4 regions of the Enterobacter oligotrophicus genome follow, and region 3 is predicted to be linked to each of the others. Evidence: predicted binding sites of a transcription regulator. Region 3 holds the regulator's gene; each other region holds the start of a gene.

Region 1 (2,204 bases), 1.7 Mb from region 3:
ACGATTTTATCGACGGCGGCGGTAAAGCGGCTTGGTTCAGCCGTTAATGCGTTGCTGGCCACATCGCAAATCGCGGCGATAGACTGATAACGCGCATCCGCAATGTGCAAAGCAGGGTCACTCAGTTCGTCGCTCAGGCGCGCCAGCGATACGTCCAGTTTGTCTGCCGCATCGCCTGCATACGCACGGCTGTAGATGTCACCTTCCAGCATCTGCAGGCCGAGCCACTGACGCTGTCGGGCAGGCATGGTGTTATCCATCTCCTGCGCCAGCAGGTTGGCTTCGCGAAGCAGCGGTTGCGCGTAGTGCACTAGCTCAACATCGGTGTTGCCCGCGTGTCGGTCAACCGCCAGCTTCAGGGCATCAATACCGCGAGCGCGGGTGGAGACCAGCGGAACCACCGGACAGCCCAGACGTGAAGAAAGGGCATCGATATCAATGCGCAGCTTTTGCTTTTCCGCAATGTCGAGCATGTTGAGTGCCACGATGCAGGGAATACCCAGTTCCAGCAGTTGCAGCGTGAGATAAAGGTTGCGCTCCAGGTTGGAGGCATCGACCACGTTAATTAATAAATCCGCATCGCCGCTCAAAATATAGTGGCAGGCAATCTGCTCATCGAGGGACGTTTGAGATGAAATAGTGGTTAACGAATAGGTGCCAGGCAGATCAACCAGGGTAACCTGATTGTCTGTTGTCATGAACTGACCTTCTTTGCGCTCAACCGTTACGCCTGCCCAGTTTCCCACACGCTGGCGTGCGCCAGTTAACTGGTTAAATAAAGTTGTCTTGCCGGAATTAGGATTGCCAATTAAGCCAATAGTTAATTTTTTCATTGTATTAGACCCACTGAAACCGCTGGCTTGTTATCGGGATACGTTTTCGACTTCTAATAATGCGAGATCTTTCTTACGCAGTACCAGATTCACTCGTCGGGTTTCGATATGAACAGGATCGCCCAACGGTGCAACGCGTACAACCTGGAATGACGAGCCGGGTAGCATGCCCAGTGACAGCAGCTTCTGCCGATAGGCCGGGCTAATCTCACGGGTAAAACCGATAATTTTCCATGCACTGTCTGGAGTGAATTGCATAGCGCCTACTTTACGAGAGGTTAAATAATCTACACTGCGATGATAATGAGAATAGTTTTTATCAGCAATAATAAAAATGTGACGGAATGTTGTTAATGGTATTAATTTACGGCCAGTTTGACCTTGCTCAATATTTATTGAATTTGATGGCGGGAAGACAGGGGGATTTATTTGTTAATGAAGTGATAATTGATGGTTTAAATATGGATATGCAATCGGTTTCATATTTATTAATTAATGAGTGAGTACATCTTTATTTATTTAAATGCCCGGCAAACGTAGTGTCACCGGGCATTAACCGTATTACCGTTTTTTACCCATTGCCGCTGCCAGCGCATCCATCATCGCGCTGTTGCCCGCAGGCTGAGCGTCGCGACCGCGCGGTTTGGCGGCTTTCGCAGCCGGACGTTGCGGCTCGCGGTTGCCACCACGACGCGCGTTGGTCTCGCCTGGCTGCTCGTCCAGACGCATGGTCAGGGCGATACGCTTACGCTGCAGATCAACCTCCAGCACTTTCACCTTCACGATGTCGCCCGCTTTGACCACGGTGTGCGGATCTTCAACGAACTTGTCGGCGAGGGAAGAGATGTGGACCAGACCATCCTGATGCACGCCGATATCCACAAACGCGCCGAAGTTGGTGACGTTCGTGACTGCGCCTTCCAGCACCATACCTGGCAGCAGGTCGTTCATGGTTTCGACGCCGTCTGCAAAGGTCGCGGTTTTAAACTCAGGGCGCGGGTCACGGCCTGGTTTTTCCAGCTCTTTGATGATGTCGGTGACCGTCGGCACGCCGAACTGCTCGTCGGTGAAATCTGAGGCTTTCAGGTTGCGCAGCGCGTTGCTGTCGCCCATTAGCGCTTTCAGCGCCTGCTGGGTTGCCGCCAGAATGCGTTCCACGACAGGGTACGCTTCCGGGTGAACGGTAGAGGCATCCAGCGGGTTATCGCCGTGGTTGATACGCAGGAAGCCCGCGCACTGCTCAAAGGCTTTCGGCCCCAGTCGGCTCACCTTCAGCAACTGCTGACGGTTCTGGAACTGACCGTTCTCATCACGCCAGGCGACGATATTCTGCGCCATCATGCGGGTTAAGCCCGCCACGCGGGTCAGCAG
Region 2 (2,204 bases), 440 kb from region 3:
GGATTCGTCGCGATAGTAAATTTGCCCGACCAGCTCCTGCCCCCAGAAATCGGCATCCGAGTATTGCAGGCTGATCAGGTGACGCTCTGTCCCCGGAATGCGGTCGGAGCTAAAACCACTGCGGGTGCGGGCTGTTCCATTCCCGGTGACGGCGCTCATGTTTTTATCGAGATATAGCCCGTAATCATCGTCACCCTGGCTTTTATAGTACTGGGTCACCACCTGCAACTGCCGCGTCTCGTTAATCTCAATGGTGCCGGTTCCCATCACGTCGAGACGGTCAGAGTGCTGTAACCCTGTCTGAGTGTTATCAAAGGTAAGGGCATCGCCGTTCCCGTCATACCAGCCGCCAAAACGCTGATATGCAATGGAAAGACGACCGGATGCGTGGTCGTTCCCTCCGCTGACGGCGGTCGCCACACGTTCGTCGTGGTCGTTGCTATTGTTGAACCCCGTTTTGCTGCCCAGTTCCAGATCGACTTCCGTCTCCGGTTGACCTTTTTTAGTCACGATATTGATCAGGCCACCCGTACTGCCACCACCATAAAGTGCAGTTGAGCCGGAGATGACTTCGATGTGATCGACGTTAAAGGGGTCAATAGAATCGAGCTGACGGCTGTCGGTGCGCGACGAGTTCAGGCGTACACCATCCACCAGCACCACGATGGCGCGACCGCGCATATTCATCCCGTAATTGGTACGCCCCTGGCTGCTGACATCCATCCCTGGGATCAACTGCCCGAGAATATCCTTAAACTCTTTGCCGCCCTGAACCTGCTGTTCAATCTCCTGGCCTTCTATTATCCAGGTGGTCTGTGCCATTTCGGCCACCGTGCGGTGGCTACGGTTGGCGCTGACGACCAGGCTCTCTTCATTGGTTTGTTCGGCATACAGCGGCATTGCGATAGACAGCAATATTGGGTTGAGCACCCAGAGGTTTTTCTTCATCATCATTCCTTATTGAGCATTCGCTCTTTTATTGGCAGGTCATTGTCTAACAAATAAAAAAATGCAAATGCGAATACTGCCGATAATAAAAATCATTATCAACCTGAGAAAATAAAAGGGTAATGATGAAAAGAGAGGTGGGGGAGCAGTGAGGAAGGGCGGCGAACCGCCCGGACGATCAGAATTTAAGCAGTTCGGGCCACAGACGCAGGGTCGTCTGCGTAATACCCTGCAGTTTCTCCAGGCTCGCTCCTTCACGGGCGCTGATCGACATGCCCTGTAAAATACAGCTCAGGTATTGCGCCAGCTCCTGTGGACGACACTGCGCCGGTATTTCACCACGCTGCTGGCGCTGGGCCAGAAACGTGCTCAGCGTCTCCTCCTGCATAGCGTGACGCGATTTCACCGTATTAGCGATCTCTTTAGACGAGGCCGCGAGGGTGGCGGAGGTGTTGATCATAAAGCAGCCCGCCGGTGTGTCTTTGCTGGTAAAACAGGTTGCGACAGCCGTGAAGTAGTCCCGTAGCGCCTGTTCAACCGTTTTCTCTTCACAGAACAGCTGGGCTTCGTGTTTGGCCGCGAAACGGGTGATGTATCTGTCCAGCACGGCTCTGAAAAGCCCTTCTTTATTGGTGAATTCCGCGTACAGCGTCGGTGCTTTGGCACCGGTAGCCTCCACCAGATCGGAAAGTGAAGTCGCTTCATACCCATGTTGCCAGAAGAGTGTCATGGCCTTATCGAGCGCCGCATCCCTGTCGAACACTTTTGGTCGGCCACGGCTTTTCTTCGCGCAACTCGTGACATCGGTTGTCATTTGCCGTTGGTCCTCTGTTGGTTTGTTGAATGATCATTATAAAAATAATCCACAGCCGCGACCAGCGCTCATTGCTTAAAAATAAATTAATCATATGGGTATGAAAATAAACGAAATTAAAATTAATTTAACGGTCGTTATAAAAAGATATTGACGTGTGATGCAGATCACATCTATCATTTACCTATCGATCGTTAAGTAAATAACTAGCGACCTAAAATTCATCTGCCTAAAGGTAAAAATCATGAAAAACGTAAAAACCCTGATCGCTGCCGCTGTACTGAGTTCACTCTCTTTCGCAAGTTTTGCTGCTGTTGAAGTGCAATCAACTCCGGCTGACCAGCATAAAGTCGGCACCATCTCCGCAAGCGCGGGGACTAACCTGGGTTCTCTGGAAGATCAACTGGCACAAAAAGCTGACGCGATGGGTGCAAAATCCTTC
Region 3 (2,204 bases):
GTGTCGAACTGAAGCTCAACGCCGATGCCGTCGATGCGCTTAATGCGCTGGCGAACGCCCGTGACATCAGCCGCAGCGAGCTGATTGAAGAGATGTTAATTGCTCAACTTGAGATGATGCACAGCAAGGCATAAGTCTGAAAATCCCCTTTATCACCCTTTTCATGTAGCACAGAGTGCAGTCCTGCGCGATAGCTGTTTCCGCAGGGTTGCCAGTTCTGCTATTATTGCCCTTATCCGTGGACAAATTGCGCCACCATACCATTAAGTTTCAAGAGGTTATTTTACTCATGGCAATTATCGGCATTTTCTTCGGCAGTGATACCGGCAATACCGAAAATATCGCAAAAAACATTCAAAAACAGCTCGGTAAAGACGTTGCCGATGTGCATGACATCGCCAAGAGCAGCAAAGAAGATCTCGAGGGCTATGACATCCTGCTGCTGGGTATCCCGACCTGGTATTACGGTGAAGCGCAGTGTGACTGGGACGATTTCTTCCCAACCCTGGAAGAAGTGGATTTCAACGGCAAACTGGTTGCCCTGTTCGGCTGTGGCGATCAGGAAGACTACGCTGAGTATTTCTGTGACGCGCTGGGCACTATCCGCGACATCATTGAACCACGCGGTGCGGCTATTGTGGGTCACTGGCCAACGGCAGGCTATCACTTTGAAGCCTCTAAAGGCCTGGCAGACGACGATCACTTCGTTGGCCTGGCTATTGACGAGGACCGCCAGCCAGAACTGACGGCTGAGCGTGTTGAGAAATGGGTTAAGCAGGTCCGCGAAGAACTGAATCTGGACGACATTCTTAACGCCTGATTTCTCTGCGGCGCGACTCCGGTTGCGCCCGTTTCCAGGTAAAACCGATTAAATTAATTGCTACAAACTTTTAACTTTTTCGCTCAGACCTGTACAATATCCCCCGGTAAAAAGTGGGTGCCATCGAACAAGTTTGTTGGTGATACCACGTTTTTATAAGCATACTTTGCTTGAGACTTGCAGTTTTCATTTAGCCATGGCAGTTCTATAATGAGACGCATCATCCCAAGTGCATTTTCTGTCACTTCTTCTTTAGAAGTGAATCGTTTAGCAACAGGACAGATTCCGCATGACTGACAACAATACCGCATTAAAGAAGGCTGGCCTGAAAGTTACGCTTCCTCGGTTAAAAATCCTTGAAGTGCTTCAGGGGCCAGACAATCACCATGTCAGTGCGGAAGACCTTTACAAGCGTCTTATCGACATGGGTGAAGAGATTGGGCTGGCAACCGTTTATCGCGTGCTGAACCAGTTCGATGACGCGGGCATTGTCACCCGTCATAATTTCGAAGGCGGTAAATCTGTTTTCGAACTGACCCAGCAGCACCACCACGATCACCTGATCTGCCTCGATTGCGGCAAGGTCATTGAATTTAGCGATGATTCTATCGAAGCGCGCCAGCGTGAAATTGCCGCTCGTCATGGCATTCGCCTGACCAACCACAGCCTGTACCTGTATGGTCACTGTGCAGAAGGCGATTGCCGCGAAGATGAACATGCGCACGATGCGAAATAAAGTAGTGTTTATACTCTGAGCCAGCCGAAAGGTTGGCTTTTTTTTGCCTGTTTTATGGCAATAAAAAGCCCGGTGGCGCTGCGCTTACCGGGCCTACGGGCTGTGACACCTTTGCAGGTCCCGTAAGCGCAGCGCCACCGGGCGTAAAAACGGCTTATTAGTTGTTGTTGCTGCGGATCTCCTGCCAGATTTTATCGCAACGCTTCGCCACTTCCTGATCGTTACCCGTTTTACGTGCCTGAATACAGGCCTGGTAATCCATCACGCGAATGTTTTCCTGCGTCGCAAACTGTTCATGCGCTTTCTCTTTCTTAAGCACATTCAGCACGCTCTGGCAGGCTTCGATTTTATCCGGCGATCCCTCAGCGGTATTGATACAGGCGCTATACGCTTCTTTAAGACGCGAATCCTCTTTCGGTGCCTGAGGCTGAGCGCATGCCGCCAGCCCTGATGCCAGCAACGCGACGACGATAATTTTTTTCATCATGTTCAGTCTCCATCCCGGCGGGACTCAGCCCGCCGGAGCGTTCATCAGAAGATAGTGAATGGCGCGATAACCATAAATTTCACGTCACGTTCATCCTGGAAGATGTTGCCGTAACCGCCCGCATAGCTTGGGATATCAGAATGGTTGTCGTACTGCGTGAA
Region 4 (2,204 bases), 360 kb from region 3:
CAGCTCAATCATTGCGACAAATTCATTCGCGACCAGCTTCGTCGCCATAATACTGCCTGCGTTTAAGGCATCACTCAGCGGAATACCCACCAGCCATGCCAGCGGATAAAACACATAGCCCAGGATCTGCTGGAAGCTCATGCCAAATACGCTGGAGAACAGGGCATTAACGGCGCTGATAAGGGCAATAAAGCCAATCAGCATCGCCAGAATAATCATCGCCACTTTAAAACCGGCCAGAATATATTCGCCCAGCATTTCAAAGAAGCTCCGGGATTCATGCAGTTTTTCCAGTTTGATATCCGGCTCCGCTTCCGGGCGCGCCGGGTTGATAACGGAGAGAATAATAAAGGTGCTGAACATGTTCAGAATAAGTGCCGCGACGACAAATTTAGCGTCGAGCATGGTCATATAAGCACCGACAATCGACAGAGAAACGGTCGACATCGCCGTAGCGGCCATTGTGAACAGGCGGCGAGACGAGAGATCGCCCAGTACACTTTTGTAAGCAATGAAGTTTTCCGACTGACCGAGGATTAGCGAACTCACCGCATTAAAAGACTCCAGCTTACCCATGCCGTTCAGCTTCGACAGCAGCGTACCGATAACCCGAATAAAGACCGGCAGAATTCGCCAGTGCTGAAGAATACCAATCAGCGCGGAAATAAAAATAATTGGGCAGAGCACGCCAAGGAAAATGAACGCCAGACCTTTTTCACCCATTCCGCCAAAGACAAAATTGGTCCCTTCGGCGGCGAATTTAAGCAGAGACTCAAAGAAGCCGGACACATACTTAATAATGAACAGGCCGCTTTCTGCATGCAGGAAAAAGAATGCCAGCGCTATTTCAATGGCAATGAGTTGTAAAACAAAACGAATGCGGATTTTTCGGCGATCGAAACTCACCAGCCAGGCGAGCGCAAGGATAATCGCCAGCGCCAGCAGGAAATGGACAATGTTATACATGATTGATGATCTGCAGATTAATGAGGCGCATATTTAGCCATAGCGAAGGTTAACCGTAAATGGGCATTTTCGTTATAACTTATAAACTTAACGATAACTTATGCGATTATTATCCCGCGATGCGTTTACATCTCGTCATCAAAACACCACACATTTCGCTTGTTTTTCTTGTTGCCGTAATGATAATCACTATCAAAAGAATTTACTTTTCTTTGCATCAGTTGACCGCGATAAACATTTAAGGTGTCGGCATGTTTGTTCCATTTCTCATTATGTTACGTGAAGGCCTCGAAGCGGCCTTGATTGTCAGCCTTATCGCCAGTTACCTGAAGCGAACCCAGCGCGGACGCTGGATTGGTGTGATGTGGGTGGGCGTGTTTCTCGCCGCGGGGCTCTGTCTGGGCCTGGGGATTTTGATCAACGAAACGACCGGTGAATTCCCGCAGAAAGAACAAGAGCTGTTTGAAGGTATTGTCGCGGTGATTGCGGTGGTGATCCTCACCTGGATGGTGTTCTGGATGCGTAAAGTCTCCCGCAATGTAAAAGTGCAACTGGAGCAGGCGGTGGATAACGCTCTGCAAAAGGGCAATAACCACGGCTGGGCGCTGATCATGATGGTCTTTTTCGCTGTGGCGCGCGAGGGGCTGGAGTCGGTGTTTTTCCTGCTGGCAGCGTTTCAACAGGATGTCGGTATCTGGCCACCTGTTGGTGCAATGCTGGGGCTGGCAACCGCCGTGGTGCTGGGCTTCCTGCTCTACTGGGGCGGCATTCGCCTTAACCTGGGCGCATTCTTTAAATGGACCAGTCTGTTTATTCTGCTGGTGGCGGCGGGGCTGGCGGCAGGGGCAATCCGCGCCTTCCACGAAGCGGGACTGTGGAATCACTTCCAGGACGTGGCGTTTGACCTCAGCAACGTCATCACCACCCATTCTCTGACCGGCACCCTGCTCGAAGGTATCTTCGGTTATCAGGAAACGCCGAGCGTCAGCGAAGTGGCGATCTATTTCATCTATCTCATTCCGGCGCTGGTGCTGTTCTTCATGCCCTCGCGCCCCAGCACGCAGCCGTCGCGTACTGCGCCCTGAAGTGCTCATTGTAGTTACAACATACTTTAAAAAGGGAAGGGTCATGGCAATTCAATTTCGTCGTAGTGCGTTACAGGCTGGTGTGGCGGCGCTGATTGCGTCTGCATTCGCTGCGCAGGCTGCGGATATTCCGCAGGTTAAAGTCACCGTTAA

The links. The regulator Fur, encoded in region 3, represses iron uptake genes when iron is present. The targets are predictions, from matches to a motif close to ATAATAATGAGAACNACTATCAA.
Region 1: the regulator Fur is predicted to act here: its motif matches at 1,131-1,153, upstream of feoA (ferrous iron transporter A).
Region 2: the regulator Fur is predicted to act here: its motif matches at 1,028-1,050, upstream of EoCCA6_RS20540 (TonB-dependent siderophore receptor).
Region 4: the regulator Fur is predicted to act here: its motif matches at 1,140-1,162, upstream of efeU (iron uptake transporter permease EfeU).

Annotation. Positions count from the first base shown of each region.
Region 1 covers NZ_AP019007.1:2,102,199-2,104,402, reverse strand. The annotation lists gene feoB (Fe(2+) transporter permease subunit FeoB) at 1-833, opposite strand, end outside; gene feoA (ferrous iron transporter A) at 864-1,091, opposite strand; gene EoCCA6_RS10190 (Tex family protein) at 1,395-2,204, opposite strand, start outside.
Region 2 covers NZ_AP019007.1:4,287,719-4,289,922, forward strand. The annotation lists gene EoCCA6_RS20540 (TonB-dependent siderophore receptor) at 1-948, opposite strand, end outside; gene comR (TetR family copper-responsive transcriptional repressor ComR) at 1,127-1,762, opposite strand; gene bhsA (multiple stress resistance protein BhsA) at 2,007-2,204, shown strand, end outside.
Region 3 covers NZ_AP019007.1:3,848,914-3,851,117, reverse strand. The annotation lists gene ybfE (LexA regulated protein) at 1-134, shown strand, start outside; gene fldA (flavodoxin FldA) at 290-820, shown strand; gene fur (ferric iron uptake transcriptional regulator) at 1,110-1,556, shown strand; gene chiQ (ChiQ/YbfN family lipoprotein) at 1,714-2,040, opposite strand; gene chiP (chitoporin ChiP) at 2,088-2,204, opposite strand, start outside.
Region 4 covers NZ_AP019007.1:4,207,481-4,209,684, forward strand. The annotation lists gene EoCCA6_RS20080 (NupC/NupG family nucleoside CNT transporter) at 1-966, opposite strand, end outside; gene efeU (iron uptake transporter permease EfeU) at 1,218-2,051, shown strand; gene efeO (iron uptake system protein EfeO) at 2,095-2,204, shown strand, end outside.